One region of the Achromobacter mucicolens genome, then DNA from elsewhere that is predicted to be linked to it. Evidence: predicted binding sites of a transcription regulator. Region 1 holds the regulator's gene; each other region holds the start of a gene.
The links. The regulator FNR, encoded in region 1, switches genes on or off when oxygen is low (the NO sensors DNR and NnrR bind a similar motif). The targets are predictions, from matches to a motif close to TTGATNNNNATCAA.
Positions count from the first base shown of each region.

Region 1 (10,382 bases):
CGAACTTGCCGTCCTGCCAGTCGACCGGCACCACGTCGCGCGGGCCGAACCTGCCTTCCAGGATCAGGCGCGCCACCGGGTTCTCGATCTGCTGCTGGATCGCGCGCTTCAAGGGGCGCGCGCCAAACACCGGATCGAAGCCGGAGCGGGCCAGTTCCGCCAGCGCCGGTTCGGTCACTTCCAGCCGCATTTCCTGCTTTTCCAGGCGTTCGCCAAGGCGGCGAAGCTGGATGCGGGCAATGGACTCGATGTGCTGCGCTTCCAGGCCATGGAACACCACCACTTCGTCGATGCGGTTCAGGAATTCCGGCCGCAGCGTCTGCTTCAGCTCGTCCCACACCACTTCCTTGACCACGTCGTACGGCTGGCCGGCCAGCGTCTGGATATGCTGCGAACCCAGGTTGGACGTCATCACGATGACGGTGTTGCGGAAGTCCACGGTGCGACCCTGCCCGTCGGTCAGGCGGCCGTCGTCCAGCACTTGCAGCAGCACGTTGAACACATCCGGATGCGCCTTTTCGACTTCGTCCAGCAGCACCACGCTATAGGGCTTGCGCCGCACGGCCTCGGTCAGGTAGCCGCCCTCTTCGTAACCCACGTATCCCGGCGGCGCGCCGATCAGCCGCGCCACCGAATGCTTCTCCATGAACTCGCTCATGTCGATGCGGATCATGTGCTCTTCGGAGTCGAACAGGAACTCGGCCAGCGCACGGGTCAGTTCGGTCTTGCCGACGCCGGTCGGCCCCAGGAAGAGGAACGACCCATACGGACGCGCCGGATCGGCCAGCCCGGCACGGGAGCGGCGGATGGCATCGGACACCAGCCGCACGGCCTCGTCCTGGCCCACCACGCGCTTGTGCAGGAATTCTTCCATGTGCAGCAGCTTTTCGCGTTCGCCCTGCATCATCTTGGACACCGGAATGCCGGTGGCGCGCGAGACGACTTCGGCGATTTCCTCGGCGCCGACGCGGGTGCGCAAGAGGCGCGGACGGGTTTCGTCGCCTTCCGCGTTTTCAGCGGCCTCGGCGGCGCCTACCTCGGCGGCCTTCAGGCGCGCCTCAAGGTCCGGCAGCTTGCCATACTGCAGCTCGGCCAGCTTGTCGAACTGGCCCTTGCGCTGCAATTCCGCCATCTCGGCGCGAACGTTGTCGATCTCTTCCTTGATGGCCTGCGTGCCCTGCACGGCGGCCTTCTCGGCCTTCCAGATTTCCTCGAAGTCGTTGTATTCGCGCTGCAGCTTTTGCAGCTCGTCCTCGATGACGCCCAGGCGGCGCTTGGACGCGTCGTCCGTTTCCTTCTTGACGGCCTCGCGCTCGATCTTGAGCTGGATGATGCGGCGGTCCAGCTTGTCCATCACTTCCGGCTTGGAGTCGATCTCCATGCGGATGCGCGCGCCGGCCTCGTCGATGAGGTCGATGGCCTTGTCGGGCAGGAAGCGGTCGGTGATGTAGCGATGCGACAGCTCGGCGGCCGCCACGATCGCGGGGTCGGTGATCTCGACGCCGTGGTGGATTTCATAGCGTTCCTGCAGACCGCGCAGGATGGCGATGGTGGACTCCACGTCGGGCTCGTCGACCAGCACCTTCTGGAAGCGCCGCTCCAGCGCCGCATCCTTTTCGATGTACTTGCGGTATTCGTCGAGCGTGGTCGCGCCAATGCAGTGCAGTTCGCCCCGCGCCAGCGCCGGCTTGAGCATGTTGCCCGCGTCCATCGCGCCTTCGGCCTTGCCCGCGCCCACCATGGTGTGCAGTTCGTCGATGAAGACGATGTTGCGGCCGTCGTCCTGGCCCAGCTCTTTCAGCACGGCCTTCAGGCGTTCTTCGAACTCGCCGCGGAACTTGGCGCCCGCCAGCAGCGCAGCCAGGTCCAGCGACAACACGCGCTTGCCGCGCAGGGTCTCGGGCACCTCGTCGTTGACGATGCGCTGCGCCAGGCCTTCGACGATGGCGGTCTTGCCGACGCCGGGTTCGCCGATCAGCACGGGGTTGTTCTTGGTGCGGCGCTGCAGGATCTGGATGGTGCGGCGGATTTCGTCGTCGCGGCCGATGACCGGGTCGAGCTTGCCCTGGCGGGCGCGCTCGGTCAGATCAAGCGTGTATTTGGACAGGGCTTCGCGGTTGGCCTCGCCTTCCGCGCCGGAGACGTTTTCGCCGCCGCGCACGGCGTCGATCGCGGCTTCCAGGGCCTTTTTCTGCAGGCCCGCCTCGCGCAGGATGCGGCCGGCCTCACCCTTGTCGTCGGCCAGCGCAAGCAGGAACAGTTCGCTGGCGATGTAGGTGTCGCCGCGGCGGGCGGCTTCCTTGTCGGTGCGCGTCAGCACGCCTTGCAGGTCGCGGCCCACCTGGACGTTGTCATCGCCCTGCACTTGCGGCAGGGACTTGAGCGCCGTCTCCAGGGCGGGGCCCAGACGGTTTACCGCAACGCCCGCCCGCGCCAGCAGGCTGCCGGCGCCGCTGTCGGAATCCGACAACAGGGCGGACAGCACGTGGACGGGTTCGATATAGGGGTGATCGTTGCGGGAGGCCAGACTTTGCGCGTCGGCCAGCGCTTGTTGGAACTTGGTCGTAAGTTTGTCGAATCGCATAATGGTCGTATTGGCTTGTGGGGAGCCTGACCGATACGTGCCGGCTGGCTCGATAACCTGAATATGTGGCCGGATGAGACAATTTCAACACCCGGCGCCCCTCATGGTCGTTTTCGACGTGCAGCAGCAAACTTATCGATGAGCATATACGTTTTTGTGTACGGAACCCTACGGGCAGGCGAAATCAACGACCTCGCCCGGGCCGCCGCACGGCGCGGCCTGCCCCCGGCCAGCCATGTCGGCGCCGCCAGCGTGCCCGGCATGCTGGTCGATTTTGGCGACTGGCCCGGACTCATCCCCGTGGACGACGGCAGGCGGGTCCGCGGCGACGTCTTCCGCGTCGGCACGGCGCTGCTCGCCCTGATGGACGAGATCGAGGAATACGAGCCCGGCAAGCCTTGCTGCTTCGTGCGCAGGACGGTCTGCGCCCGCCTTGAAGGCCCCGGCGAACCCCTATTGCTGCACTGCGAGTACTACCCGATCGATCCCGCGTGGCGGGCCACGGCGATCGATATCGCCGGGGACGACTGGATCGTCCACCGTGTTTCCCGGACAACGCCGGACGACCGGAAGGGCCCCTCGTAAGACGTCCGTAGTAACAACGGACTACAATAGACGCCTGTCTCGTGCTTCACACCCGTTCCGGCGCCCGCCGCGCAATGGGCACTCTAAAGGTCATCGTATGCAAAAACGGGTCCCCATTGCCCCTGATGCCGCCCACTGTTCCACGTGCATGCTGGGCCATGTCTGCGTCCCCGTGGGCATGGCAGCCGCTGAAGTCGAAAAGCTGGACGAGCTGGTGAAAGAACGCGTCCGCGTCGAAAAAGGCAAGACGCTCTACTCGCTGGATCATCCGCTGGACGCCGTGTACGGCGTGCGCTTCGGCAGCCTCAAGACGCAACTTGAAGACGCCACCGGCCAGATCCAGATCACCGGCTTTCACCTGCCCGGCGAGATCGTCGGCATGGACGGCATGCTGGACGGCAAGCACGTGTCGGCCGCCGTGGCGCTCGAAGACTCCGAGGTCTGCGTCATCCGCCTGAACGAAGTCGATCGCGTGGCCTCGCACCTGCCCTCGCTGCAGCAGCAGTTCCGCCGCCTCATGAGCCGCGAAATCACGCGTTCGCACCAGATGCTCGCGTCGCTGGGCTCCATGCGTTCGGAACAGCGCCTGGCCGCTTTCCTCCTGAACCTGTCGCAGCGTTATGCCTCGCTGGGCTATTCCTCGACCGAGTTCGTGCTGCGCATGAGCCGCGAAGAAATCGGCAACTACCTGGGCCTGACGCTGGAAACGGTGAGCCGGCTGTTCTCGCGTTTTGCGCGCGACGGTCTCATCAAGATCAACCAGCGCGAAGTCCGCATCCTGGACCTGCCGGCGCTCAAGCAACTGCTGGGACACGAGAGCTGCTGAGCAGTCGCCGCGCCATGCGTCGGGCGCCTGCCCTCCTGCCTGCCGCGCTGGCGGTGGCCGCCGTGCTGGCATTTGCCAGCGCGCACGCCCAGACGCCGCTGCCGGACCCTTACGACTACGACGAAGCCACGCCCGCGCCCAAGCGCGCGGCGCCGCTGCGCTGGCAGACCGTTGAACTGGGTCGGCCCGGTCACCGGTACAAGATGCCGGTCTACGCCAACCGCGACTTGACCAAGGACGATCTGCGCGGCATCAAGCAGGTGCTCATCGTCATCCACGGCGTCAAGCGCGACGCCGACCAATACTTCGAAACCGCCGCGGCGCTGGTCGCCGCCGACCCGGCGCGCGCCGGCGACACGCTGGTGCTCGCTCCCCGGTTTTCCGGCTCCATCGACTCCGGGTTTGCCGGCATGGCCGCCTGGCGCAAGGCCAGCTGGGAAGACGGCCAGGAAAGTATTCAGGCCGCAGGCCGCCCAGCCCCCGTCGCCTCGTTCCAGGTCCTGGATGATTTGCTGCGCAGCCTGAACGACCGCAAACGGCTGCCGTCGCTGACCGGGCTGGTGCTGGCCGGCCATTCCGCCGGCGCGCAACTGGTGCACCGGTACGCGGTGCTGAACAATCTGGATGGCGCACTGCGCCGCGACGGCCTCACGCTGCGCTACGTGATTGCCAATCCGTCGTCCTACCTGTACCTGACCAACGAACGGCCCCGCGCCGACGGCAAAGGCTATGCGCCGTACGAGCGCGGCATCTGCCCGACCTACAACCAGTACAAGTACGGCACCGACAAGCTGCCCGCCTACGCCCGCGAAACCGACGACGCCACGCTCTTCGTGCGCTACGCCGCGCGCGATGTGGTCTACCTGCTGGGCGGCGCCGACAACAACCCCGAACACCGCCTGCTGGACAAGGCCTGCGGCGCCGAAGCCCAGGGTGCCACCCGGCTGGCGCGCGGCACGGGCTACGTCCAGTACGAACACGTACTGGCCGCGCGCGGCGGCAAGCCCGTCACCCTGCGCCACACCGCCTTCGAAGTCGGCGGCGTCGGCCACGACGGCAAGCGCATGTTCGGGTCGATCTGTGGCGTTCGGGCGCTGCTGGGCGGCGACGCCCAGGCTAGCCGCACCGCCGCGGCCTGCGACATCATCAAGCCTCGCGCGAAATAAGCGCTCCCCCTAGGGAAATTCCGCAGCCTCCCGCCTTGACAGGCGTTCGTGGCAGGCCTAAAACTTAACCTTATGGTTAAGTTAAATGATGACGCCCTCGATGCCATCTTTTCCGCGCTGGCCGATGGCACGCGGCGCCGGGTGCTGGCCGACCTGGAAAACGGCACGGCCTCGGTCAGCACGCTGGCCCAGCCGCATGCCATGTCCCTGCCCGCTTTCATGAAACACCTGCGGGTGCTGGAAGACGCCGGACTCATCGCGCGCGCCAAGGATGGCCGGGTCGTGAGCTGCACGCTGTCTCCCGCCCCCCTGGGCGCCGCCGCCGGCTGGCTGGCGCGCTACGAGAAGTTCTGGACGGGCCAACTGGATTCGCTGGCGCGATACCTGTATCACGAAGAGGAAATCCATCCATGGAAAACCGACTCTCCCCCATCGAGTTGCGGCTCCAGCGACGCTTTGACGCCCCCGTCGAACGTGTCTGGCGCGCCTGGACGGACCCGCAAGCGCTGATGCGCTGGTTTGGCCCGGCAGGCACGCAGCGCGTGCTGCTGGCCGAAACCGACGTGCGGGCGGGTGGCGCCTATCAAGTGGGCTTCGTCACCGCCGACGGCGCGGAGCACCACGCCAGCGGCCGCTATCAGGAGGTCGCGCCGCATCGCCGCCTGGTGTTCACCTGGGCGTGGCGCGACACCCCGCAGGAAGTCTCGTTGATCACGCTGGAATTCACGGCGGCGGGCGCCGGCACCGACCTTGCCTTCCTGCAGACGCCCTTCGTCGACGAAGCCACGCGCGACGGCCACGAAGACGGCTGGTCGGGCGCCCTGGAGCGGCTGGCCCATCACCTGGCCGGCGCGGCCTGACGCTGAACCCGAGCCCGGGCCAACGCGCCCGGCACGAAGAGGAGACGTACGATGCAAACCGATCATCCCGTCGTATCCCGCCAACAATGGCACATTGCGCGCGAGGCGCTCTTGCGGCGCGAAAAGGAACTGACCCGCGCCACCGACGCCGTGACCCGCGACCGCATGGCCTTGCCGTGGGTGCAGGTGGACAAGTCCTACACATTTGAAGGCGCGCAGGGGCCGCAGCGCCTGCAGACCCTCTTTCACGGCAAGCGCCAGCTCATCGTCTATCACTTCATGTTTGGTCCGGACTGGGAGGAAGGCTGCGTGGGTTGCTCGCTGCTGGCCGACCACCTGGACAGCGCGCTCATGCATCTGCGGCACCATGACGTGTCGGTGGTGGCCGTCTCGCGCGCGCCGTACGCCCGGCTGGCCGCGTTCAAGGTCCGCATGGGCTGGGCATTTGACTGGTATTCCTCGGCGGACGGCGACTTCAACTTCGATTTCGGCGCGTCCGTGCCGCAGGCGGATGGCGCGGTCGAGGAACGTCCTGGAGCCAGCGCCTTTTTTCGTGATCCCGACGGCGAGATCTTCCACACCTACTCGGCCTTCGAACGCGGCGTGGAGCGGCTGGCGGGCGCGTACAACTATCTGGACATCGCGCCGCTGGGCCGCAACGAAAACGGCCCATATTTCGACGTACGCGACTGGGTGCGCCACCATGACCAATACGGCGACGCCCCCCGCCACACCTGCCACGGCCAGCGCTAAGCCGCCGGCCACGGCCGGCATGGCGGGTCTCTGGCTGGCCTGCCTGGCGGCCATGGGCGCCGGACTGGTCGTGGACACATGGCGCACGCCCGCCGCGCTGCTGGCCAGCGAATGCGGTGCGCCGGGCACCCTGGTGCAACTGGCCTGGCGGCACGCGGCGCTGATGCCCGCCAGTTCCGCCGCGATGGCGCTGGCAGCGCTGCTGCCTTGGTCCCGGCTTCCCTGGTCCCGGCGTCCGGGGGCAAAAACGCCGCTGGCAAGCCGCCTGCTATGCCTGATCCTGATGGCGATCGGAATGGTGCTGGGCGCGCGCCTGGGCGTTCAAACGGCGCAGGCGCTAGGTACCGCACCTTTTTGGGGAATGGTGTTGGGCATGACCGCCGGCATGGCCGCCGCGCTGTTGCCGGTGGCCGCGCTCAGCGCCTGGCGCCGGTAAGCGGTCGGACGGCGGGCGGCTGTGCCTCGATTGGCGCCGCGCCGGGCGCCTGGATCTCCAGCGCGGACGTCGCCTGCGCCACGCACGGCAGGATCCAGCCCTCTTCCTTTTCGTCCCGCGACAGGCCGGGCCATTCGATGCCATACACGACGGTTCCCTCGACCAGCAGGCATATGCAGGCACGGCACGTGCCATTGCGGCACGAACTGGGCAGCTTGATGCCCGCCGCCTGCGCCGCAAGCAACACGGACGTGCCGGCGGGCGCCTCAAAACGCAGGCCTGCCGGCTGGACAAGAACGGGGTACGAGGACATGGGCGTTGAGACGGCGGCCGCCGTTCAGGCGGCGTTGTCCTGCCAGTCCAGCTTCCAGGCGCCGGACAGCACGTTCTGCATCCACAGCACGCAGGTCAGGGTCTTGGCGTCGGTGACCTCGCCCTGGCTGCAGGCGGCGATCAGGTCTTCGGGGCGCGTGCTGATCACGTCCAGGAATTCATCCTGGTCGAGCTGGCGTTCCCCCGCCTGCAGGCCGCGCGCAAAGAAGATGTGAATGATCTCGGTGGAATAGGCGATCGCCAGATGCAAGGCGCCCGCATGGGCCCATTGGGCGGCCGTATAACCCGTTTCCTCGAGCAGTTCGCGCTTGGCGCACACCAGCGGATCCTCGCCCGGATCCAGCTTGCCCGCCGGAAACTCCGTCATCACGCGCCCGATGGGATAACGGAACTGGCGCTCCAGCAGCACCCGGCCGTCGTCCAGCAGCGGAATCACCACCACCGCGCCCGGGTGCACCACGTATTCGCGGATGCCGGTGTGGCCGTTGGGCAGGCTGACGGTGTCGCGGCGGATCTTCAGGAAGCTGCCGTCGTATGGCGCCTCGCTCGCGAGTAGCGTTTCGACGAGATGGGTATCGGCGGGTCGGGTCATGAGGACGTCTGGATCATGGACAGGAAGGGGCGAATGGCCGTGCGAAGCACGCCTGGCAGCTTACCATCGCCCCGCCGGCCACCGGTCAGCCGAACTTGCGCGCCGCGTCCAGCGCGAGGCCCGCCCCGATGCTGCCAAACAAATCGCCTTCCACGCTGCGCGCCTCGGGCACCAGCCGGGACACGCTTTCGCGCAGGCGCGGCACGCGGCTGGAGCCCCCGGTGAAGAACACGGTGTCCACGTCCGCCGTGGACACGCCTGCATCGCGCAGCAGCTGGCCCACGGTGGTCTCGACCTTGTCGATCAATCGCCCCACGCACGCGTCGAACGACGGGCGCGTCACCTCGACGCCCAGCTCCGGCGCGACGCGCGACAGGTCGATACGCGTGGCGGGCGCGTCCGACAGCGCGATCTTGGCTTCCTCGACCTGCACCGCCACCCAGTGGCCCGCACGCTCCTTGACCAGGTTCAGCAGCAGGTCGATCTTCTGGCGGTCGCCGGCCTCGGCGCGGATGTAGGCAAAGTGCTCGGCTGCCTTGCGCGTGTAGGCCTGGTTGATGGTGTGCCAGCAGGCCAGATTGCCGTACTGCGTCGACGGCACGTCCTTGCCGCTGCGCAGCTGGCTGCCCAGACCCAGCAGCGGCATCACATGCGCCAGGCTCAATTGCTTGTCGAAATCGACCCCGCCGATATGCACACCGCCATAGGCCAGGATATCGTCGCGGCGGTCGGGCTTGGCTGCGCGGTCCGGTCCCAGCCGGATCAGCGAAAAGTCCGACGTACCGCCGCCAATGTCGATCACCAGCACCAGCTCTTCACGGCTGATCTGCGACTCGTAGTCAAACGCGGCCGCCAGCGGCTCGAACTGAAATTCGATGTCGGTAAAGCCCACGCTGCGCGCGATCTCTTCCAGCGTGTCCTGCGCCGTCTGGTCGGCGGCGGGATGGTCGTCCACGAAGAACACGGGACGGCCCAGCACGGCGCGGGTAAAGCCGCGCCCGGCAGCCGCCTCGGCGCGCGCCTTCAATTCGGCGATAAAACGCGTCAACAGCACGCGGAACGGGATGGAGCGGCCCTGCACTTCCGTCGAGCCATCGATGAGCGAGCTGCCCAGCAGGCTCTTCATCGAGCGCATCAGACGCCCGTCATAGCCGGCCAGGTAGTCGGAGATGGCCGCCCGGCCATAGCTGACCTCGGCGTCCTCGTCATGAAAGAAGATGGCCGACGGCAGGGTGGTCTTGCCGTCTTCCAGCGTCAGGAGCGCATGTTGGTCGGGACGGCTCCAGCCGACGGTGGAATTGGAGGTGCCGAAGTCGACGCCGCAGGCGGTGGAAATCATGGGAATTCAGGCGCTTAGAGCAAAACGGCGCACAAGTGTACCCGCTCTGGCTCCGGCCCTGGATTCCCACCCGCTTCTATTGCTGCTGGCGGCGCTGCTCCAGTTCGCGCAGGCACTGCTCCAGGCCGGCCTGCATCTGCGTGCGCGACGTGGCGGCACGGTCAGACACCGTGCGGCAGCGTTGGAATTCGGCCTGGCTTTGCGGCGTATCGCGGATCACCACCGGCGGCGTCTCGGGCGTGACCGTCATGCGCAGCGTCGACGGCGGCGACAGGCTGCCCTGGCTGGACGGAAACTGCATTTCCTGCGTCGTGCCGGGCACGGCGTTCTGGGCTTGGGCGGCGCCCGCCGCGCACAGGGCAGCAAGCAGGAAGGCAGAGACGTGGTGTTTGTTCATGGAAACCTCTTCGATAAGTCAGCGCCCGGTCCGATGGCCGGCTGCGACCCTATCGTATTACGCGGCGTGGCGCCCGCGTCGTGCCAAGACGCTACACGGAAGCCGCCAGTTGTTTCCTCGCATTTCCGGGCAGCCCCGCTTGCCGGATTGCCCTCAAGATGGGCGCCGCGATTGGCGCAACGGGTCCAGCAGCGACGACAGCCCGTTATGGTCCAGTTCGTGCATCAGCGCCAACAGGCGCCCCAGCTCTCCAGGCGGAAAACCCTTGCGCGCGAACCACGCCAGATAAGGCCCCGGCAGATCGGCAATCAGCCGCCCCTTGTATTTGCCGAAGGGCATGTCGCGCGTGACCAGCAGCGACAGCAGTGCCGGATCCATCACGTTCATCGCGGCCCGCCGCCGGCAAAGAGTTCGGCGGACGGCACCGCGGCGATCTTCACGCCAAAGCTCGAAATGTCCGGCAGCGTCGCGTTGTGGTGCGCCCGGATCTGCGCGCCATCCGCGTGCGGCT
Region 1 covers NZ_CP123364.1:3,475,322-3,485,703, forward strand. Annotated here, with positions in the region: gene clpB (ATP-dependent chaperone ClpB) at 1-2,584, opposite strand, end outside; gene QEP15_RS15845 (gamma-glutamylcyclotransferase family protein) at 2,723-3,169, shown strand; gene fnr (fumarate/nitrate reduction transcriptional regulator Fnr) at 3,267-3,995, shown strand; gene QEP15_RS15855 (hypothetical protein) at 4,010-5,161, shown strand; gene QEP15_RS15860 (ArsR/SmtB family transcription factor) at 5,234-5,671, shown strand; gene QEP15_RS15865 (SRPBCC family protein) at 5,572-6,021, shown strand; gene QEP15_RS15870 (DUF899 domain-containing protein) at 6,073-6,774, shown strand; gene QEP15_RS15875 (hypothetical protein) at 6,725-7,210, shown strand; gene QEP15_RS15880 (2Fe-2S iron-sulfur cluster-binding protein) at 7,191-7,523, opposite strand; gene QEP15_RS15885 (NUDIX domain-containing protein) at 7,548-8,135, opposite strand; gene QEP15_RS15890 (Hsp70 family protein) at 8,221-9,474, opposite strand; gene QEP15_RS15895 (hypothetical protein) at 9,551-9,871, opposite strand; gene QEP15_RS15900 (DUF3820 family protein) at 10,025-10,249, opposite strand; gene QEP15_RS15905 (cysteine hydrolase family protein) at 10,255-10,382, opposite strand, start outside.

Region 2 (10,382 bases), 670 kb from region 1:
CAGGTACACGCCGGCGCTGGTGCAGGTCTGCGAGATCGAAGCCTCCATCGGAAACTCTTCGCCGTTGGACCGAAGACCCCATAACGGCGCGCCCAGGCCCATCTGGCGATCGGAAATTCCGGTGGTCATGAAGCGGCCGACATGCTTGGCATGCACGGCGCGAAAGCGCAACGGGATCAGGATGTCCACGCTGGCGCCGATGGCTTGGTCGGCGGAGAGCATGAACACGCGTTCCGCCGCAGCGTTAAACATCACGATGTGTTGCAACGCGTCGATCGTGATGATCGGTTCTGTGGCGGACTGGATGATATCGAGCAGCGGAGGCGCGCCAGAGGAGAGCTTCATTGCTTGATATGTGGGTGCCGGGATCGCCCTTCCAGGGGGAACTTGTCCATTGCAACACACAATTCCGCAAGCGGCGAGCGCCGCGCGTGGGCTACCGCCACGTGCACTAGTGCAGGCGGCGGATCTGGTCAGCGGGGCTCGGACTTGTGCCCGAGCGCCGCTTAGTCAACGGCCGACAGCAGCGAGTCGCTCCCGCCCGATTCCCAGGCCGCGAGCGTCCTTTCCTTGAACCGGCAAAGGGACGCGTCGCACTCTTCGGCCAACACGTCGTACTGCTTGAGCAGGAGAATGCCGCGGGGCTTTGCGCCCACGACGGCGGCGATATCATCGACAGCCCGGAATCCGCCATAGCCCGACATCACGCAAATGACGGAGTAGGTCTTGATCAGCCGCCCCTGCGTCATCAGGAACGAGCGCATGGGGGCCGCGAGCGCTCGAAGCCAGACTGGCGCGATCAGGATCACGTGGTCGAACTGGTCCAGGGCAGGGCCGGCATAGCGAATCTCGGGTTGGCGCTTGAAGAGGCAATCGGTGACGCAGCGAAGGTCGCCAGCCAACCCGATGCGTGACGATGCATCCCGCACTTCGTGGACCTCCCATCCCGTGATCGATGCCAGCCGCTCGGCCACGATGCGTCCTGTGCCGGTGCGTGAATAAAAGACGATGCCGATCCGCATGGCGTTCACTCCTGGCCGCAACGACGGCCTCAGACTTCCTGGGCCAGCAGCGCCTGAAGAATGTCCCGGCGGCTGACCACGCCGACCAGTTTTCCCTGCCGGACCACGGGAACCCGCTTGATCCCGCGCTTGAGCAGCACATCTGCAATTTCGGACAGGTCGGCGGACTCATCCACCGTGATGGCAGGGCTGCTCATCACGGCCGATGCCGTCTGCTCGCCCAGTTGAAGGCTGTGCAGAAACTCCAGATTCAGTGCCTCGCCTTCTGCCAGGAGCGACAGCCAGTGGTTCACCTTTCTCTGATGCGCGCTGTCCTGGCGTCGCACCAGATCGCCTTCGCTGACCACGCCGATCAACGCGCCGTCATCGCCCGTCACCATCACGGCGCTGATGTCTCGATCCAGCATGGCACGCATAATCTGCGAAACCGGGGTACGCGGGGATACGCAGTATGGGGTCGCGGTCATGAGGTCGCGCGCTTTCATGGCATTTCTCCTGGGTGGCGGGGGCACGCCCCACGCCTGTTTGCTTGTCGGTCCTATGTTGATCTCGCGCCCGGCGGTTATCTTGATATTGGTCAAGCAAGGATGGGCCTGCCACATCAATGCTGCTTATTAGCGAAAACTTGGTCAGACAGTCAGGAGTCGATCCATGACACAGAAGCTGCGCATACACTTTTGCGGGGCCGCCGGCACCGTGACCGGCTCGCGTCATCTGCTGGATGCGTCCGGGCGGCTGATCCTGATGGATTGCGGGTTGTTCCAGGGACTCAAGCCGCTACGGCTGCTCAACTGGGCGCCGTTTCCCGTGGCGCCCTCGAAGATCGAAGCCGTGCTGCTGTCGCACGCGCACCTGGACCATTCGGGGTATTTGCCCAGGCTCGTGCGGGAGGGTTTCGCCGGCCCGATCTATTGTTCCGAAGGGACGCGCGACCTGTGCGAATTGCTATTGCTGGATAGCGCCCACTTGCAGGAAGCCGATGCCGATTACCTGAACCGCCACGGCCTGTCGCGCCATCGTCCCGCGTTGCCCCTGTACACGGTCGCCGACGCGCGCAGAGCGATCGCCGCGCTCCGCCCGGTCCCGTTCGATGCGCCGATGCCGCTCCCGGGGGGAATGCAGGTCCGGTTCTCGCGCGCCGGCCACATCCTGGGCGCCGCCATCGTCGAACTCGACTACCCGGGAGGCCGACTGGTGTTTTCCGGCGATCTTGGCCGCTATGACGACCCGCTGATGCCGCCGCCCGCGTCCGTGACGCAGGCGGATCATCTTATTGTCGAATCCACCTACGGCAATCGCAGCCACGGCACGCAAAGCGTGCCGGACACGCTGGCCGGAATCATCCAGCGCACCATCCGGCGAGGGGGCTCTCTTGTGATTCCGGCGTTTGCCGTCGGCCGCGCCCAGCTCCTGTTGTTTCACCTGTGGCGGCTCAGGCTGGCCGGAAGCATCCCTCGCGACCTGCCCATCTACCTGGATAGTCCGATGGCCAGCAGCGCGGTCGACGTCTATCTACGGCATACCGCCGATCAGCGATTGCCGCGTGCGGATGCCAGGGCCGCGTTCGGCGTAGCCACCTGCGTCACTGACGTCGAACAATCCAAGGCGCTGGACCGCTCGCCGATGCCCAAGATCATTCTTTCGGCCAGCGGCATGGCCACCGGCGGACGGGTCATTCACCATCTCAAGCACTACGCCAGAGACCCTAGAAACACGATCCTCTTTGCCGGCTTCCAGGCGATGGGAACGCGCGGGGCCGCCATGCTGGATGGCGCCCGACAAGTCAAGATACATGGAGAATATGTGCCGATTCGCGCCGAGGTCGACAACCTGTCGATGTTGTCGGCGCATGCGGACGCCGACGAGATCCTGCGCTGGCTTCGTGGATTCTCAAGCGCGCCCCGGCATACCTACATCGTGCACGGAGAACCCGCGGCAGCCGACGCGCTGCGCCTGCGCATCAAGGACGAGCTTGGCTGGCGCTGCCATCCTGTCGAGCCGTCCGAAACCGCCGTGTTGAACTGATCCGGCGCGGCGCAGGGGCAGGCAAGGGCGCGCCCGCCCAGGCCGCCCGGGCAGCGGGCGGGCAAGGCGGGGCGCGCGTGGTCAATTGATCATGACGACCGGTATGTGGGCGGTGTGCAGCACTTTCAGCGCCACCGATCCGAGCAGCAGGCTGCCTGCGGCGCCTAGCCCCCGCGAACCCATGACGATGTGGTCGCAGTGCTGTTCGGCCGCATAGGCGGTGATCGTTGCGGCCACGGGCCCCACGCGCATCTGCGTTTGATAGCTGACACCGGCGGCATCCAGGACCGACCGCGCCTCGGCGAGCGCGGCGCTGGATTCATCCTCGTAGTAGTCCCGGATCATTTCCGGCGTGACGAACGCGCGGACGGCGCCCGACACAATGGGTATTTGCACGTTCAGCAGGTGGATCGCGCAGTCGCCATGCTCACGGATGTGATCGATCATGTACTTCACGGCACGCAAGGCGTTTTCGGAGCCGTCGATGGGAATGAGTACGTTCTTCACAGTGGCCTCAACGTTTGGGGGTAGGAAAGGCGCAGCCTCGGCTGCCTGCAACCATCATGACGCGAATGATGCTCCGGCCATTGACTGGAATCAAGGTTTGAGGCGCATCCTGACGGCGGCGTCCCCGCTCGCGCGTTGACGAAGGTCAATATTTGCCGGCCGCACCCGCGCAAGATGAAGCCTATGCAAGAGGACGTGGCCCCGCCAGCCAGTCAAGAGAGCGCCGCAGGGTGCGAGACGCGTGCAGGCAGTCCTCAGCCACTTACTGCCACCGGAGGTCACCATGTTCCGTCGAATCGCTGTCCATCTGGACCAGGGCGCCGATTGTTCGCGCCGGCTCGATTTCTGTCTGCGTCTGGCCAAGGCCCATGACGCCCACCTGACAGGGATATACGCCAGCTACGTCGCGCCGGGCTATTTCTATGACGAAGCCGGGTTGTGGGTGAGGGGGATGGATCGGGCGGTCCAGATCCACGAAAAGGCGCGCACTGCCGTCCAGAAGGCGTTCAGCGAGGCGGCCGAGCACGCCGGCGTTGCGGCGGCATGGCGGCAAGGCGAGTGGGGCACGCCCGCGGAGTGCGTTTCCCGGCACGCGCGTTCCTCGGATGTCGTCGTGGTGGGGCAGAACAACCTGAAGGATCTCGAAGCGGCCACGGGCAACGATTTCGTCGAGCAGGTGATCCTCACCTCGGGCCGGCCCGTCATCGTGCTGCCCATTGCCGGGACGTTCAGCACGATCGGCGGCCGGGTGCTGTACTGCTGGGACCGCGGCCGCGAGGCGGCGCGGGCCATCGCCGACGCCGCGCCGCTGCTGCGCAATGCTGCGGCTTTGCAGGTGTTGTCCCTGGACGAGGGATTCCCCTTGCAGCAGCCTTCGGACGTTCCCTTCGAGGACCTCGTCGCCTACTGCATCTGCCACGGGTTTCCCCAGCCCGTCCACCAGATGCGCGACGTCCGCCACGGAGACATCGGCGATGCAATTCTGACGGCGGCCGCGGATTTCAGTGCGGATCTCATCGTGATGGGCGGATATGGGCACAGCCGGATGCGGCAGCTGGTGATGGGCGGGGCCACCCGGTCGCTGCTCAGCGCAATGACGGTTCCCGTCCTTCTGTCCCATTAGGCGATTGCTGCGTCGCCGATCTGGATAGCCCATGTACCGCCGTATCCTTGCCGCCATCGACGGCTCGCACGCATCCGACCGGGCATTGGAGGAGGCGGTCCGGATCAGCCGGGAAGCCGGCGCCTCGCTCCTTGTCGTGCATGCGCTGGAGGATCCGCCGGCAGTCCTGGAGGACAACCCCTACGCCGAGGATGCCCTGCGCACGCTGAAGGCCAGCCGAGAAGAAGCGGGCGCCAACCTGCTCAAGCGCGCCAAGGCTGACGCCGCGGCGGCCGGCGTCAACGCAGAGGCGACGCTTCTGGATGAGGACGCCATGCCGACGCCCGCGCGCATCCTGCGGGCCGCGCAGGCCTTCAACGCGGACCTGATCGTGTTGGGCACACATGGCCACCATGGCCTGCGCCGCGCGATGCTGGGCAGCAGCGCGGAAGGCGTCGTGCGGATGGCGCCTGTCCCCGTCTTGCTGGTCCGCACCCCATGAAGGCGATGGTCCTGCAAGCGCCGGGGCTGCCCCTGACGCTGGAAACACGCGAGACGCCGCAGCCCGGCCCCGGCCAGGTCAGATTACGCGTGTTGGCATGCGCGGTCTGCCGCACGGATCTGCATGTCCTGGACGGCGAGCTGCCCAACCTCAGGTATCCCATCATTCCGGGCCATGAAGTCGTAGGCGTCGTGGAATCGGTCGGGGCTGGCGTCGACACGGCGATGCTGGGGCGCCGCATGGGTGCGGCCTGGCTGGCGCGCACGTGCGGACAATGCTCGTTCTGCCGCGCCGATCTGGAAAATCTATGTAGCGAGGCCCTGTTTACCGGGTACACACTGGACGGCGGCTTTGCCACGCACATGCTGGCGCATGCTGACTATCTGTTTCCCTTGCCAGCGGCCAGAGCCCCGGCGCGGATGGCGCCATGGCTCTGCGCTGGCCTGATTGGCTGGCGGGCGCTGCGGGCAACCGGCGATGCCCGGCGGCTGGGACTTTATGGTTTCGGTTCTGCGGCGCGCCTCCTCACACAGGCCTGCCGTCACCTGAACCGCGAGGTGTACGCCTTTACCCGCACCGGCGATGTGGCAGCGCAAGCGCATGCGCTTGCGATGGGCGCGACCTGGGCTGGCAACAGCAGCGAACCCGCGCCAGTACCCCTGGATGGGGCGATCCTGTTCGCGCCGGTCGGCGCGCTGGTGCCGTCAGCGCTTGGCGCGGTGCGGCCGGGCGGATGCGTGGTGTGCGCGGGCATCCACATGTCGGACATCCCGGCATTTCCCTACCGGCTGCTTTGGGGCGAACGTTCGCTCTCGTCCGTCGCCAACCTGACGCGTGAGGACGGAAGGGAATTTCTGGGCAAGGCGCACGCGTGGGATCTGGGTGCCGATGTCCGCACGTATCGGCTTGAGGACGCAAATCGCGCGTTGGACGACCTGCGGGCGGGGCGCATTCAGGCGACGGCCGTGCTGCTGCCCTGAGGCGCGGCGGATCCCCGGTGCCGGGCGGTCTCTCATGCGCACCCTTCGCACGCGCTTGGCGTTGCCAGGGCGTCAGCCCCCGCGGTTGCCGAGTCCAGCACCGCCGCAAGTGCGGGGTCTGGCCGAAAGAGGGTAATCCCCTTGAGCCCGAGCTTGAACGCTGACATGAACAACGCCTGCGCGCGTTCGACGCTGCAGTCGGACGGCACGGGCACCGTCTTGGAAATGGAGGCGTCCACGAAAGGTTGCAAGACGCCCACCATCGCCACCTGGTCTTCAGGCGCTACCTGCTGCGCGGTGCGGAAATAGTCGGGCAAAGGTTCGTGGGGAAAATGCAGGTTCCATTGGCGCCACGCATGGTTCTCAACCGGCACGTCAACCGGAGCGGCGCCCAGCACGTCGCGGCGACGGTAAGTCCAGCCGAAAGCCGGTTCGATCCCGCTGGAGCAATTGTCCGCAAAGGCGAGGCTGACGCTGCCGGTGGGCGCATACGACACCAGATGGCTGTTTCGCAATCCATGCCGGCGCACGGCAACGCGTACCTCGGCGGCAAGCGCATCGCCGATGGCGCCGTCCGACAGGTAGTCCGCTGCGCGGTAAAGGGGGAACGGCCCGCGTTCCCGGGCCAGTGCCGCCGACGCCGCGTAGGCGCTGTCCCGGATGCACCGGGCCACTTCGCTTGCGGCCTGGCGGCCGGCGTCGCTGTCGTATCGCAATTGCAGCATCGCTAGCATGTCCGCCAGCCCGGTCACCCCCACGCCGATCCTGCGCGTGGACAATGCCTGCGCCTGTTGGGCGGGCAGGGGCCAATGCGTCAACGCGATCACGTTATCGAGCATGCGCACCTGTATGCGGACCATGCCGGCCAGCTTTGCCAGGTTCACGCTGGCGGGGCCGCCCAGTCCAAATGGGTGCTCGACCAAGCGTGTCAGGTTGATGGGGCCGAGCACGCAGCATCCATAGTCGGGCAGCGGCTGCTCGCCACACGGATTGGTGGCCCGGATCGTCTCGAGCGCGCGCAGGTTGTCGGCGCGCGCGATGGTGTCAATGAACAGCAACCCCGGTTCGGCGCTGTGGACGGCCTCGCGCGCGATGGCATCCCATAAGCGCCGTGCCGAATCCTGGCGATACTGCCAAAGGCCGTCGGTTCGCTGGAATGCGCCCGCGTCGATCGCCGCTTGGCCGGGCGGGGTGTGATGAACCAGCGGCCAGGGCTCGTCGCGCTGCACCGCGGCAAGAAACGCGTCGCTGACCGCGACCGAAATATTGAAGGTGCGCCAGCGCCGGCGGCCGTGCTTGGCCTGGGCAAAGTCAAGGATGTCGGGATGCGCACAGGATAGAACCGCCATTTGGGCGCCGCGGCGGCTGCCCTCGAATGCCAGGCGGGCGCACGCCGCGTCGTACTGGTCGATGGCTTCGTGGACCGTCGGGGCGTCTGCCCGCCCGGGGGATCCCGCCGCCAGCGGGGGCAGCGATGAAAAATCGTACCCGACCCCGCCGCCCATGGCCAATGTCTCAAGCGCCTGCTGCAGACCGGCCTGGAAGGAGAGTGAGGCATCATGGCCTCCCACCGGCTGCACGAAGCAATTGACCATGGTCGCGTGTGCCTGCGTGCCGGCGTTTGCCATGATCCGCCCCGCACCGATCGCGCCGTCCCGCATGTTCTGAAGAAACGCCGCGGCGGCGGACGCCCGCCGTGCCGGCGTCTCCGCCTGGGCGAGCGCCAGGGCGACGCGCGCGTACACCTGCGCGGCATCGTGCTCTGCGCACGCCGCGTACCGGTCAAGCAGCACATTCACGCACGCCGGCTGCGGCAGGAGCATGAAACGCCCCGGATCAGGAAACGCCTTCGGGAGCCCGCAGCAGCAAGACCGGCACCGATGCCCCGCGCAGGATGCCTTCGGCGCTGCTGCCCAGAAGCAGACGCCGCGCGCCGCGGCGGCCGTGCGTGCCGATCACGATCAGATCGGCTTTCCAGGCTGTCGCTTCATCCAGCACCCGCTGCTGGACGGTCCGGTCCAGATTCTCGTAGAGCGCGGTATCCGCTTCGATGCCTGCATCGCGGACGGTGCCTTGCGCCGTCTCCAGCATCTTCGCGCCGTTGCGGCGCATCAGATCCAGCAGTTCGCCCGCGCGATAACTGTAGGCATCGGTGGTCAGGGCAAAGGACAGCTCGTCGATGACGTGTATCAGACGGATGCGCGCCCCGGTCAGCTTGGCTAGCCGGATGGCCTCGTTCAAGCCGATCTGCGAGGTGGCGCTGCCGTCGATGGGAACAAGGATTCGCTCATACATGCTGGTCTCCGGGAAAATTGGGCACGAAACCAGTATCAGCGGACGCGCGGCGAGAATATTGATTCCGGTCAAGTTGTGTGACGCCAGCGGATATCCGAAGGGGTCGACACTGCCTCTGGGGCGCCGCACGCGGTGCGATCTCGCCCGTGACACAGACACGGGGCAGCGACAGCGCGTATCGTGCCTGCGATGTTGTCTCTCGCCGCCCGCATTTAATCGAAATAATTGATACTCAGCTGTGAAATATATCGCTTTTTATGGACTAATCGCAGTTCTAGACTTCCTGCATTGATCGATCCAGCCCCGCGAGACGATGATGCTTTCCCACCTCCTTGGCGCAGTAAAGCCTTCCCCCACACTGGTCATCACCAAAATAGCGGGGGACATGCGGCGGCGCGGCATCGACGTCATCGGCCTATCGCAAGGCGAGCCTGATTTCCCGACCCCGGAGCACATCTGCGTTGCCGCGAAAGAGGCGAACTCCACCCCCGCACGTTAACCGTCAATGGCGTTTCCAAGGCCTATGCCATGACGGGTTGGCGCATCGGTTATGCCGCGGGACCCCAGCCGCTGATCCAGGCCACGGCCACGATTCAATCGCAGAGCACAAGCAACCCATGCTCGGTCGCTCAGGCGGCGGCAACCGCAGCGCTGGATGGCCCGATGGAATTTCTGTTACCGCGCAATCAGGCGTTCCAGCGCCGGCGCGACGACTGCCTGGACGCGCTCAATGCGATCGAGGGCGTTCACTGCCGCACTCCAGAAGGCGCGATTTACCTGTTTCCGTCCTGCGAAGGGCTGATTGGCCGCACGACGCCGCAGGGCAGGGTGCTCAAAAGCGACGTGGATGTCAGCCAGTTCTTTCTCGAAGCAGCGCATGTTGCCGTCGTGCCGGGCAGCGCATTTGGCGCCGAAGGCTACTTCCGCATTTCATTTGCGACGTCGGACGAGCGGCTGGCGCAGGCGTGCAAACGTCTGCGCGATACTTGCGACACCCTTGACTAAAGAGGCTGGAACAATGGATTTGAGCATCACGGGAAAGCGCGCGCTCAAGCTGAGCGCCAGTTCCAATTTCACCTGGAGAAATACATGACGGTTTCCGATGAGGTTTATTTCAAGGCGCTTTCTGGCGTCACGACGGCCACGCTGACCACCATCCTATTGAAGAAAGGGCTGCGCAACGTCTGGATTCGCGGCGCATTCCCGCTGGCCCAGGGCCTGGACCGCATCGTCGGCCGCGCGTTCACCGTGCGCTTCGTGCCCGCCCGCGAAGACCTTGCCACGCCGGAATCCTGGTCCTCGCCCAAATCCAGCCGCGGCGCCATCGAGCAGATGCCCTCCGGCTGCATCGCGGTGGTCGACGCCATGGGCGTGAAAGACGCCGGTATCTGGGGCGACATCCTGTGCGCCCGCATGGCAAAGCGCGGCGTGGCTGGCCTGGTGACCGACGGGGTCGTGCGCGACCTGGCCGGTGTACTGGGAACCAAGCTGCCCGTGTGGGCGAGCGGGGCGGCAGCGCCGCCCTCGGTGGCCGGCCTGACCTTCGTGGACTGGCAGCAGCCCGTCGCCTGCGGCGGCGTGGCCGTCTTTCCCAATGACGTGATCGTCGCCGACCAGGACGGCGCCGTCGTCATTCCAGCCGCGCTGCTGGCCGACGTGGTCGACGCAGCGGTGGAGCAGGAACGCTTTGAAGGCTGGATCATGGACGAAGTCAACAACGGCGCCGTGCTGCCGGGCTTGTATCCGCCGAACGAAGCCAACAAGGCGAAGTACGCGGCGTCGAAGAAGGGGTAACGCCTGCAATTCGGCTCTAAGCGACGGAAGGAAGACGGCTCTTCATGCCGGCTTCCTTGCGTTCGCTGTAGCGATCCACCAGATAAGGGCTTGTGTCCCGCGTGAGCAACGTGAACTTCATAAGCTCCTCGACCACGTCGACGATCCGATCGTAG
Region 2 covers NZ_CP123364.1:2,808,644-2,819,025, forward strand. Annotated here, with positions in the region: gene QEP15_RS12835 (PAS domain-containing sensor histidine kinase) at 1-345, opposite strand, end outside; gene QEP15_RS12840 (flavodoxin family protein) at 507-1,022, opposite strand; gene QEP15_RS12845 (CBS domain-containing protein) at 1,052-1,507, opposite strand; gene QEP15_RS12850 (MBL fold metallo-hydrolase RNA specificity domain-containing protein) at 1,674-3,047, shown strand; gene QEP15_RS12855 (universal stress protein) at 3,129-3,554, opposite strand; gene QEP15_RS12860 (universal stress protein) at 3,838-4,677, shown strand; gene QEP15_RS12865 (universal stress protein) at 4,709-5,158, shown strand; gene QEP15_RS12870 (zinc-binding alcohol dehydrogenase family protein) at 5,155-6,138, shown strand; gene QEP15_RS12875 (adenosylcobalamin-dependent ribonucleoside-diphosphate reductase) at 6,171-7,961, opposite strand; gene QEP15_RS12880 (universal stress protein) at 7,975-8,433, opposite strand; gene QEP15_RS12885 (aminotransferase class I/II-fold pyridoxal phosphate-dependent enzyme) at 8,962-9,438, shown strand; gene QEP15_RS12890 (ribonuclease activity regulator RraA) at 9,523-10,227, shown strand; gene arsH (arsenical resistance protein ArsH) at 10,244-10,382, opposite strand, start outside.
Region 2: QEP15_RS12880 (universal stress protein) is a predicted target of FNR. The motif match lies at 8,492-8,505, and genes of this name have one in related genera.

Region 3 (10,382 bases), 1.9 Mb from region 1:
GCCGGACTTGCCTACCAGGATAGCTCTGCCTGCCCGTCGCAGACCCGGCGGGCGCGCGCGCTGCGGCTGAGATAGCGATTGCCCTCGTGGGCCAGCAGCGCCTGCTTGCGGGGCAACCCGCCGCCAAAACCCGTCAGCGACGTGTCCGCGCCGATCACGCGGTGGCACGGAATGATGATGCTGATGGGGTTGCGGCCCACGGCACCGCCCACCGCCTGCGCGCCCTTGGGCCGGTCCACGGCGCGGGCCAGCTCGCCGTAGCTGGTGAGCACGCCGAATTCCAGCGCGCACAGCGCATGCCAGACCTGATGCTGAAACGTCGTTCCCACGGGGTCGAGCGTCACGTCGAACACGCGCCGCTCGCCGGCGAACCACTCGTCCAGTTCGCGCCGCGCCTGTTCCAGGAAGGGGTCGTTGCCGGACAGCGTCCAGCCTTCCGGCGACGGCAGCAGCGCCTGATCGGTGAACCAGGCGCCGCGCAATCCCTTGGGACTGGCGACCAGGCGCATCTCGCCCAGCGGCGTCGGCATGTCGCGATAGGTCAGCCGCTCGTTCGGGTCGGCCGGTTTGTTGGACACGAGCGTCGAATACGCCATGGATTATTCCTGCGTCTTCTTGCGCGCCAGGGCGCGGTTGTACAGGACGTCGCGAGGCTGGCCGGTCACCTTGGCGGCGACGCGCGCGGCATCGCGCACGGACAGCGATTCCAGCAAGGCGTCCAGCAGAACGTCGTGGGCCGGGTCCACATCCTCGTCCGCGGCCGCTTCGGGCTCGGCATGGACGATCAGCACGAATTCGCCCTGCTCGCGGTGCGGATCCGCGGCCAGCCAGGCGGACGCCTCGCTCAGCCGGAAAGTGCCGATCTCTTCGAAACGCTTGGTCAGCTCGCGCGCCACGGTCAGTTCGCGGTCGGGACCGCACACCTCGAGCAGGTCGGCAAAGGTGGCCGCCAGCCGGTGCGGCGACTCGAACATCACGACGGGCGCGGGCAATGCGCACCACTGGCGCAGCCAGCGCTGGCGGGCCACCGCCTTCGGTGGCGCAAAGCCCGCGAAGGCGTAGGCGGGGTTCTCGTCCGTGGTGACGCCACTGCCCATCAGCGCGGCGATCACGGCGCTGGGGCCGGGCACCGGCACCACGGCATAGCCGGCCGCGCGCACCGCCCGGACCACCCGCGCGCCGGGGTCGCTGACGGCGGGCGCGCCGGCGTCGGACACCAGCGCCACGCGCTGGCCTTGCGCCAGGCGCTCGCAGATGGCCTGCGCCGCGGCTGCCTCGTTGTGGCGGTGCGCCGCCATGAGCGGCGTGCCCACGCCCCAGGCATCGAGCAGCGTGCGGCTGGCGCGCGTATCTTCGGCAGCGATCACGTCAGCCCGCTGCAGGGCGTGCCAGGCACGCAGGCCCAGGTCGCCCAGATTGCCGATGGGCGTGGCCACGACATACAGCGTCGAGGCGGGCCAATGCTGGCCGGCCACGCGTTCCGACACGCGGGACCAGGCATCGCTGGCAACGGGAGGTGAGACGTTTTGATTCATTGCAGCCTGCGGACTCGGAAAACCATGTCAGTGTAGCCGCCTATGCCCGCTGCCTTTGGAATCCATGACGGACGACACCCTGCGCCTGGCCTGCGAACTTGCCCTGGCCGCCCGCCGCCGCGCCGCCAAACGCCGGCGGCGCACCGGACGCACGCCGGCCGACCGTCCGCCCCCGCGCCGCTCGCCCACGCAGCGGCGCGGCGATCATCATGAAGCGGCCGCGCTGCGCCTGCTGCTGGCGCACGGCCTGACGCTGCTGGCGTGCAACCTGGCCTGCCGCGCCGGTGAAATCGATCTGGCCATGCGCGACGGCAACACGCTCGTCTTCGTGGAGGTCCGGGCGCGCGCCAACCGCCGGTTCGGCGGGGCCGCCGCCAGCATCGGCCGGGAAAAGCAGGCGCGGCTGGCGCGGGCGGCGGCGCTGTGGCTGCCCGAACTGGCCCGCCGCCACTGGCAAGGCACGCCCCCGCCCGCCCGTTTCGACGCGGTGGTTTTCGACGACGGCGAGCCGGCCTGGCTGCGCGGCGCTTTCTGGCTGCCCTGATCCGGCTGGCGCAGTCCGGCGCCGGCCCTCGGCGATCGTTGCGCGAGGACAGAACCGCGGCCCGGCCCCGTGAGATAATCGCGCCCATGGATATGACCTCTCGTATGACGTCGCACTTTCGCGACGCCATGGCCGCTCACGAACAAAGCATGAACGTCCTGGCCGAACCGCTGGCCGTGGCCGTGGACGTGCTGTTCGGCGCCCTGGCGAACAACGGCAAGATTCTGGCTTGCGGCAATGGCGGCTCGGCCGCCGACGCGCAACATTTCATCGCCGAGCTGGTGGGCCGCTTCGAACGCGAACGCCTGCCGCTCGCGGGCATCGCGCTCAATACCGACACCTCCATCCTCACGGCGGTCGGCAACGACTACGGCTTTGACGAAGTCTTTGAACGGCAGGTCAACGCCTTCGGGCAGGCCGGCGACGTGCTCGTGGCCATTTCCACCAGCGGCAATTCGCCCAACGTGGTCCGCGCCATGGAAGCCGCCAGCGCACGCGAAATGCACGTCCTGGCCTTGACCGGCAAGGGCGGCGGCGTCATGGGGGAACTCATTACCCCGATGGACGTCCATCTATGTGTTCCCAGCGATCGCACCATGCGCATCCAGGAAGTCCATATTCTGCTGCTGCACGCGCTGTGCGACGGCATCGACGCTCTTCTGCTTGGAGACACCGAATGATTCTTGACGTCAGACCCGCAGTCCGCCCGCTGATGCTTGCCGCCGCGCTGTCCACCGCGGCGCTTTCGCTGACGGCCTGCGCGCCTTTGATCGTGGGCGGCGCCGCCGCCACCACGGCGGTGGTCGTCACCGACCGCCGCACGTCCGGCGTCCAGCTCGAAGACCAGAACATGGCGTTCAAGGCGCAGAACCTGATCTCCCAGAAGCTGGGCGATACCGCACGTGTCAATGCCATGGCCTACGGCGGCCACCTTCTGCTGACGGGCGACGTGCCCTCCGAAGAAGCCAAGAACCAGGCCACGACCATTGCCCAGGGCGTGGAAAACGTGAAGCAGGTCATCAACCAGCTCAATGTCGGCCCCATCGCCTCGTTTGGCCAGCGCTCCAACGACACCTGGCTGACCTCCAAGGTCAAGACCGCCCTGCTCAACACCAAGTACGTGCCCTCCGGCACCATCGCCGTCACGACCGACCGCGGCGTCGTCTACCTGATGGGCAAGGTCACCCAGGCCGAAGGCGACTACGCCGCCAACGCCACCGCCGACGTCGGTGGCGTGACCAAGGTGGTCAAGCTCTTTGAAACCATCAGCCGCGAAGAGGCGATCCGCCTGTCGGGAAGCGGCTCCAAACCCGCCACCACCGAAAGCAAGGCGCCCATCGAAAGCGGCACCGGTCCGGCCACCGACAACGCGGCGGGCACCGGCGGCACGAGCGGCGGCGTCGAAGCAATGCCCATCAAATGAAAAAAGCCATCGTAGCCCTCGCAGTCCTGGTCGCGGTCGGCATCGGCGCGTGGTTCGCCATGCGTCCGGCCCAGACCGCCCCCGACGTCACCTTCACCACCCTGGAAGGCAAGACGTTCTCGATGCAGGACCTGCGCGGCAAGGTCGTGCTGGTCAAATTCTGGGCGACCAGCTGCGTCACGTGCGTCAAGCAAATGCCCGACACCATCTCCGCCTACAACGAGTATGCGGACAAAGGGTATGAGGCCATTGCGGTCGCCATGAATTACGACCCGCCCAACTTCGTGCTGAACTTCGCCGAGACCCGCAAGCTGCCGTTCCCCGTTGCGCTGGACACCAAGGGCGACATCGCGCGCGCCTTCGGCGACATCCGCCTGACGCCCACGGCGTTCCTCATCGACAAAGAGGGACGCATCATCAAGCGCTATCTGGGCGAATACGACAAGGCCGAATTCCACGCCACGGTGGAAAAGGCCCTGGCCGCCGGCTGATCCGCCCAAGCAAGCAGCCCCCAAACAAAACGCCGCCCGCAAAATAACGGGCGGCGTTTTGTTTGGGGGCATGCCGATGGGAGGGAGCGGGCGGCTCACGCCCCCCTCCCGCGCCGTGCATCAGAAGGCGGGAACTACCGCGCCCTTGTACTTTTCCTGGATGAAGGTCTTGACCTCCGGCGAGTGCAGCGCGTCGACCAGCTTCTTGATGCCCGGGGCGTCCTTGTTGTCGCTGCGGGTCACCAGCACGTTGGCGTAGGGCGAATCGGCGCCTTCGATGAACAGGGCGTCCTTGGTCGGCACGAGGCCGGCTTCCAGCGCGTAGTTGGTGTTGATCAGCGCCAGATCCACGTCGTCCAGCGCACGCGGCAGCATGGCCGCTTCCAGTTCGCGGAACTTCAGCTTCTTGGGGTTCTCGACAACATCCGCGGCCGTGGCCAGGATGTTGGCCGGGTCCTTGAGCTTGATGACGCCCTGCTTTTGCAGCAGCACCAGTGCGCGGCCGCCATTGGACGGATCATTGGGGATGGCGACCGTGGCGCCGTCCTTCAGGTCCGACAGGCTCTTGATCTTCTTGGAGTAACCGCCGAAGGGCTCGACGTGGACCAGCGCCACCGGCACGAGGGTCGCCTTGCGGTCCTTGTTGAAGCTGTCCAGGTACGGCTTGTGCTGGAAGAAGTTGGCGTCCAGCTGCTTGTCCGCCAGTTGCAGGTTGGGCTGCACGTAGTCGCTGAACACCTTGATGTCGAGCTCCACGCCTTCCTTGGCCAGCTTGGGCTTGACCACTTCAAGGATCTCGGCGTGCGGAACCTGCGTGGCGCCGACGACCACCTTCTCGGCATGGGCCGCATTGGCGGCAACCAGAAGGACCGACGCCGCCAGGGCGGAACGGACGAAGTTCAAACGCATGTCTTGCCTCTTTTATGTATGAAAAACGGGGATAGATGTCCCCGCAGGTTCGGGCGAGCCCCCTTTTGCGGGGCCAGCCGTTGTGAAAACGCCCCCAATTTACCTGAATGCCGGTTATTTGTCGGGCATAAGGACATGGCTTTCCAGCATAAGAAACCTGAGGGGACTACAATCCGTCGTATGCTTGCGCTAGCCGCGTTCCAACCGCGTTCTTGTGCAGGCATTTTTTTAACGCCCGCTAACTTACCTGTTATTTATTTGCCGACTTAGCTGCCATGACCGACACCCCCGACCCTGCTGCCGTTTCGTCTCCCGCCGTCAAAGCCGCCGTGCTGTCCGAGGCTCTGCCGTATATCCGACGATTTCACGGCAAGACCATCGTGGTCAAGTACGGCGGCAACGCCATGACGGAAGAGCGATTGCAGCGCAGCTTCGCGCACGATGTCGTGCTGCTCAAGCTGGTGGGTCTGAACCCGGTGGTGGTCCACGGCGGTGGTCCGCAGATCGATGACGCCCTGCGCCGCATTGGCAAGCAAGGCACCTTCATCCAGGGCATGCGCGTCACCGACGCCGAGACCATGGAAGTCGTGGAATGGGTGCTGGGCGGCCAGGTCCAGCAGGACATCGTCATGATGATCAACGAGGTCGGCGGCAAGGCCGTGGGCCTGACCGGCAAGGACGGCGGCCTGATCCAGGCCCAGAAGAAACTGATGGCCAACAAGGACAACCCGTCCGAGCCCATCGACATCGGCTTCGTGGGCGACATCACCATGGTCGAACCGGCCGTCGTGAAGGCCCTGCAGGACGACCAGTTCATTCCCGTCATCTCGCCCATCGGCTATGGCGAAGACGGCACGGCGTACAACATCAATGCCGACGTGGTCGCCGGCAAGATGGCCGAAGTGCTGGGCGCCGAGAAGCTGCTGATGCTGACCAACACCCCCGGGGTGCTGGACAAGGGCGGCAAGCTGCTGCGCAGCCTGTCCGCCCAGACCATCGACGAGCTCTTTGCCGACGGCACGATCTCCGGCGGCATGCTGCCCAAGATCTCGTCCGCGCTGGACGCAGCCAAGAACGGCGTGAACTCGGTGCACATCGTCGACGGCCGCGTGCCGCACTGCCTGCTTCTTGAAATCCTGACCGACCAGGGCGTCGGCACGATGATCAGCTCGCACTGATGCAGCCCGATTTCGCAGCACTGCGCGCCGTGAGCCTCTCATGATGCAAGCACGTCGCCAGCTGCTGCGGCCCGCGGTCCGCATGCGCCGGTCGCGCGGGATCGCCACGGGCGCGCCCGAGCGCCTGTGGCTCTTCGACCTGGACAACACGCTTCACGACACCTCGCACGCCATCTTCTCCAAGATCGATCACGGCATGACGATGGCGGTGGCCGAGGCGCTCAACGTGGACGTGGATGCCGCCAACCTGGTGCGGTCGCAGTATTGGAAACGCTATGGCGCCACCATGATCGGCATGGTGCGGCACCACGGCGTCAATGCGCATGACTTCCTGCATCGCAGCCATGACTTCGACGTCGCGCCGCTGATGCGGTCGGAAAAGGCGCTCGCCGACAAGCTGCGCCGCCTGCCCGGCCGCAAGGTGCTGCTTACCAACGCGCCGCTGCACTATGCGCGCTCCGTCCTGTCGCACCTGGGCATCCTGCGCCAGTTCGACAGCCTGTGGGCCATCGAGCACATGCGGCTGCATGGCCAATACCGTCCCAAGCCTTCCGCGGCACTGCTGCGCTACGTGCTGGCGCGCGAAGGCGTTCCCGCCCACCGCGCCGTGCTCGTGGAGGACACGCTCGCCAACCTGCGGGGCGCCCGCGTGGCGGGCTTGAAGACGGTCCACGTCTACCACCCCGGCACGCCCTTCGGCCGCGGACGCTCGCACCGTCCGGCCTACGTCGACTTGCGGGTAAACTGCGTCAGTGATTTGCTGTTACGCCGACGCCCCCTGCGGGCCTGACGGCGCGTTCCACTCCCCCTCCACCCGTCATCCTGCGCGAAGCAGTCCCTTCCATGGCGAGCAAACCCGGCGAGCGCAAGACCCAGATTCTGCAGACTCTGGCCGAAATGCTGGAGCAGCCGCACGCGTCCCGCATCACCACGGCCGCGCTGGCCGCGCGCCTTGAGGTTTCCGAAGCCGCCCTCTACCGGCACTTCGCCAGCAAGGCGCAGATGTTCGAGGGGCTGATCGAATTCATCGAAACCAGCATCTTCACGCTGGTGAACCAGATCGCCACCGCCGAGCCCTACGGCGTGCCCCAGGCGCACAAGACCGTCGCCATGCTGCTGACCTTCTCGGAACGCAACAAGGGCATGACGCGAGTGCTGACCGGCGACGCGCTGGTCACCGAAGACAACCGGCTGCAGGAACGCATCAACCACATCAACGATCGCATCGAGGCGTCGCTAAAACAGTCGCTGCGCATCGCGATCACCGATGGCGGCCTGCCGCAGGAAGCCAATGTCGCCGCGCACGCCAGCCTGCTGACGCATCTGGTGCTGGGCCGCTGGCTGCGCTACGCGCAGAGCGGATGGCGCGTCACCCCCACGCTGCATCTGGACGAACAACTGCGCCTGGCCTTGGGCTGAACCGCCTGCATTAGCGTCATTTCACGGAACAATGCGCGCGGCCCTTGCGGGGTAAAACGCATTCATCGTGACCCGATTGGTTCGTGTAAATGCAACACTCACTTGCTTGCCCCACGCAGGGGGCGACGAGCATAATGCCCGGGACAAGTTTTCCACAAGCGCTGTTCTCCGCTTGCTTGATGTTCATCAATACGGGTTTTCCTCAATGCCGTCACGATCATCCTGTAGCGTCGACACACCGATTTGATTGACCCCGTGCTCGCGGGCGGTGTTTCGTCAGTTTGACCTCAACCGGAGAAGGATATGGCCGCGGAAACCGCAGTCCCCGCCTCGCAAGCCCCCAAAAAAGCCAAAATACCAATCGGGCTCATCGCCGGCATCCTCGTGATGATCGGCGTTTTAATGATGCCCCTGCCCGCGGACCTGCCCGTTGCAGGACACCGCATGCTGGCTATCCTGGCGTTTGCCGTGGTCGTCTGGATCACTGAAGCCGTCTCCTACGAAGCCAGCGCCATCATGATCACGACACTGATGGCCTTCCTGCTGGGCACCGCACCCACCATCAAGGATCCCAACGTGCTGTACGGCACGTCGGCCGCCATCAGCATGGCGCTCACCGGCTTCGCAAATTCGGCGCTGGCGCTGGTCACCGGCGCCTTGTTCATTGCCGCCGCCATGACCTTCACGGGGCTGGACCGCCGCATCGCGCTGGTCACGTTGTCCAAGGTGGGCACCAGCACGCGCCGCATCCTCATCGGATGTATCGCCGTGACGATCGTGCTGAGCCTGGTCGTGCCCAGCGCCACCGCGCGCAGCGCCGCCGTGGTTCCCATCATGATGGGCGTGATCGCGGCCTTCGGCGTGGACAAGCGCTCGAACATCGCCGCCGGCATCATGATCATCGTGGCCCAGGCCACCAGCATCTGGAACGTCGGCATCCAGACCGCCGCAGCGCAGAACCTGCTGACGGTCGGCTTCATGGAAAAGATGCTGGGCGAACGCGTGGCCTGGTCGGACTGGCTGATTGCCGGCGCCCCCTGGTCGCTCATCATGTCCGCCGTGCTGATCGTCATCGTGCTCAAGCTGCTGCCGCCTGAAAGCAACAGCATTGCCGGCGGCAAGGAAGCCGTCGAAAAGTCGCTGCTCGACCTCGGTCCCATGACCGGCGCGCAAAAGCGCCTGATGGCTGTGTCCATCATGCTGCTGCTGTTCTGGTCGACCGAAGGCAAGCTGCACAAATTCGACACCACCTCGACCACCTACTTCGGCCTCGTGCTGCTGATGTTGCCGCGCTTTGGCGTGATGACATGGAAAGACGTGCAATCGCGCATCCCATGGGGCACGGTGATCGTGTTCGGCGTCGGCATCAGCTTGGGCACGGCGCTTTTGACGACGCAGGCCGGCCAATGGCTGGGCAACCAGGTGGTGCATCACACCGGCCTGGACCACCTTGGCCCGCTCGCCATCTTCGCCATCCTGGCCGCCTTCCTGATCGTGATCCACCTGGGCTTTGCCAGCGCCACGGCACTGACCTCGGCCATGCTGCCCATCCTGATCTCGGTGCTGGCAACGCTGCCGGGCGACTTCAGCCGCCTGGGCATGACGATGCTGCTGGGCTTCGTGGTCAGCTACGGTTTCATCCTGCCCATCAACGCACCGCAGAACATGGTGTGCCTGGGTACCGAAACCTTCAACGCCAAGCAGTTCGCCAAGGTCGGGATCATTGTGACCATCGTCGGCTACCTGCTGATGCTGCTGATGGGCATGACGTACTGGCGCTGGCTGGGCTGGCTGTAAGGAATCTTCATGAAGATCACGATTGCCCAAGCCAACGAATACGGCCGCCGGGTGCTGATGGCACAGGGCGTGCCCGAGGACATCGCCCGCGACGTGGCCGAACACCTGGTGGAATCCGACCGTGTCGGCTACACCAGCCACGGCCTGTCCATCCTGACCAACTACCGCCGCGTGTTGTCCGAGGGCCTGGCCCAACCCGACGGCCGGCCAGAACTCCTCAACGACCGCGGCGCCATGCTGGCCTACGACGGCCACCACGGACTGGGCCAGTACGTGGGCAAGGTCGTCATCGAAAAGGCGATCGAGCGCACACAGGAACACGGCCAGTGCATCCTGACCCTGCGCCACAGCCATCACCTTGGCCGCATGGGCCATTTTGGCGAAATGGTGGCGGCCAAGGGCCTGATCCTGCTGGCCTTCACCAACGTGATCAACCGCTCGCCCACCGTCGCCCCGTTCGGCGGCGCTCAGGCGTGCCTGACCACGAACCCGCTGTGCTTTGCCGGTCCCCTGCCCGGCGGCCGTCCGCCGTTCATCGTGGACATGGCCACCAGCTCGATCGCGGTGAACAAGGCGCGCGTGCTGGCGGCGAAGGGCGAACAGGCGCCGCCGGGGTCGCTGATCGATGCCGACGGCAACCCAACGACGGACCCGGGCGCGCTCTTCACCGACCCGCCCGGCGCACTGCTGCCATTCGGCGGCCACAAGGGTTACGCGCTGGGACTGGTGGCCGAACTGCTCGCCGGCGTGCTGTCCGGCGGCGGCACCATCCAACCGGAACATCCGCGCATCGGCGTGGCGACGAACAACATGTTCGCGCTGCTGCTGGATCCGCAGGTGGACTTCAATACGGATTGGCGGTCGATGGAAGTCGGCGCCTTCATCGACTACCTGCATGCGTGCAAGCCGCAACCCGGCGTGGAAGCGGTGCAGTATCCGGGGGAGTACGAGGCTCGCAATCGGGCGGTCAATGCGGATTCGGTGGAGTTTGATAGCCGGATTTGGGACGGGTTGACGAAGTTGGCCGTGGAGCTTGGGGTGCCTGAAGCGTTGCCTTGAGGAAGGTTTTGAAACGGCGGCGTTGAA
Region 3 covers NZ_CP123364.1:5,353,528-5,363,909, forward strand. Annotated here, with positions in the region: gene QEP15_RS24370 (methylated-DNA--[protein]-cysteine S-methyltransferase) at 12-596, opposite strand; gene rsmI (16S rRNA (cytidine(1402)-2'-O)-methyltransferase) at 600-1,535, opposite strand; gene QEP15_RS24380 (YraN family protein) at 1,600-2,079, shown strand; gene QEP15_RS24385 (phosphoheptose isomerase) at 2,166-2,759, shown strand; gene QEP15_RS24390 (BON domain-containing protein) at 2,756-3,502, shown strand; gene QEP15_RS24395 (peroxiredoxin family protein) at 3,499-3,993, shown strand; gene QEP15_RS24400 (MetQ/NlpA family ABC transporter substrate-binding protein) at 4,114-4,902, opposite strand; gene argB (acetylglutamate kinase) at 5,178-6,080, shown strand; gene QEP15_RS24410 (pyrimidine 5'-nucleotidase) at 6,124-6,870, shown strand; gene slmA (nucleoid occlusion factor SlmA) at 6,924-7,499, shown strand; gene QEP15_RS24420 (DASS family sodium-coupled anion symporter) at 7,803-9,296, shown strand; gene QEP15_RS24425 (Ldh family oxidoreductase) at 9,306-10,355, shown strand.
Region 3: QEP15_RS24420 (DASS family sodium-coupled anion symporter) is a predicted target of FNR. The motif match lies at 7,676-7,689, and genes of this name have one in related genera.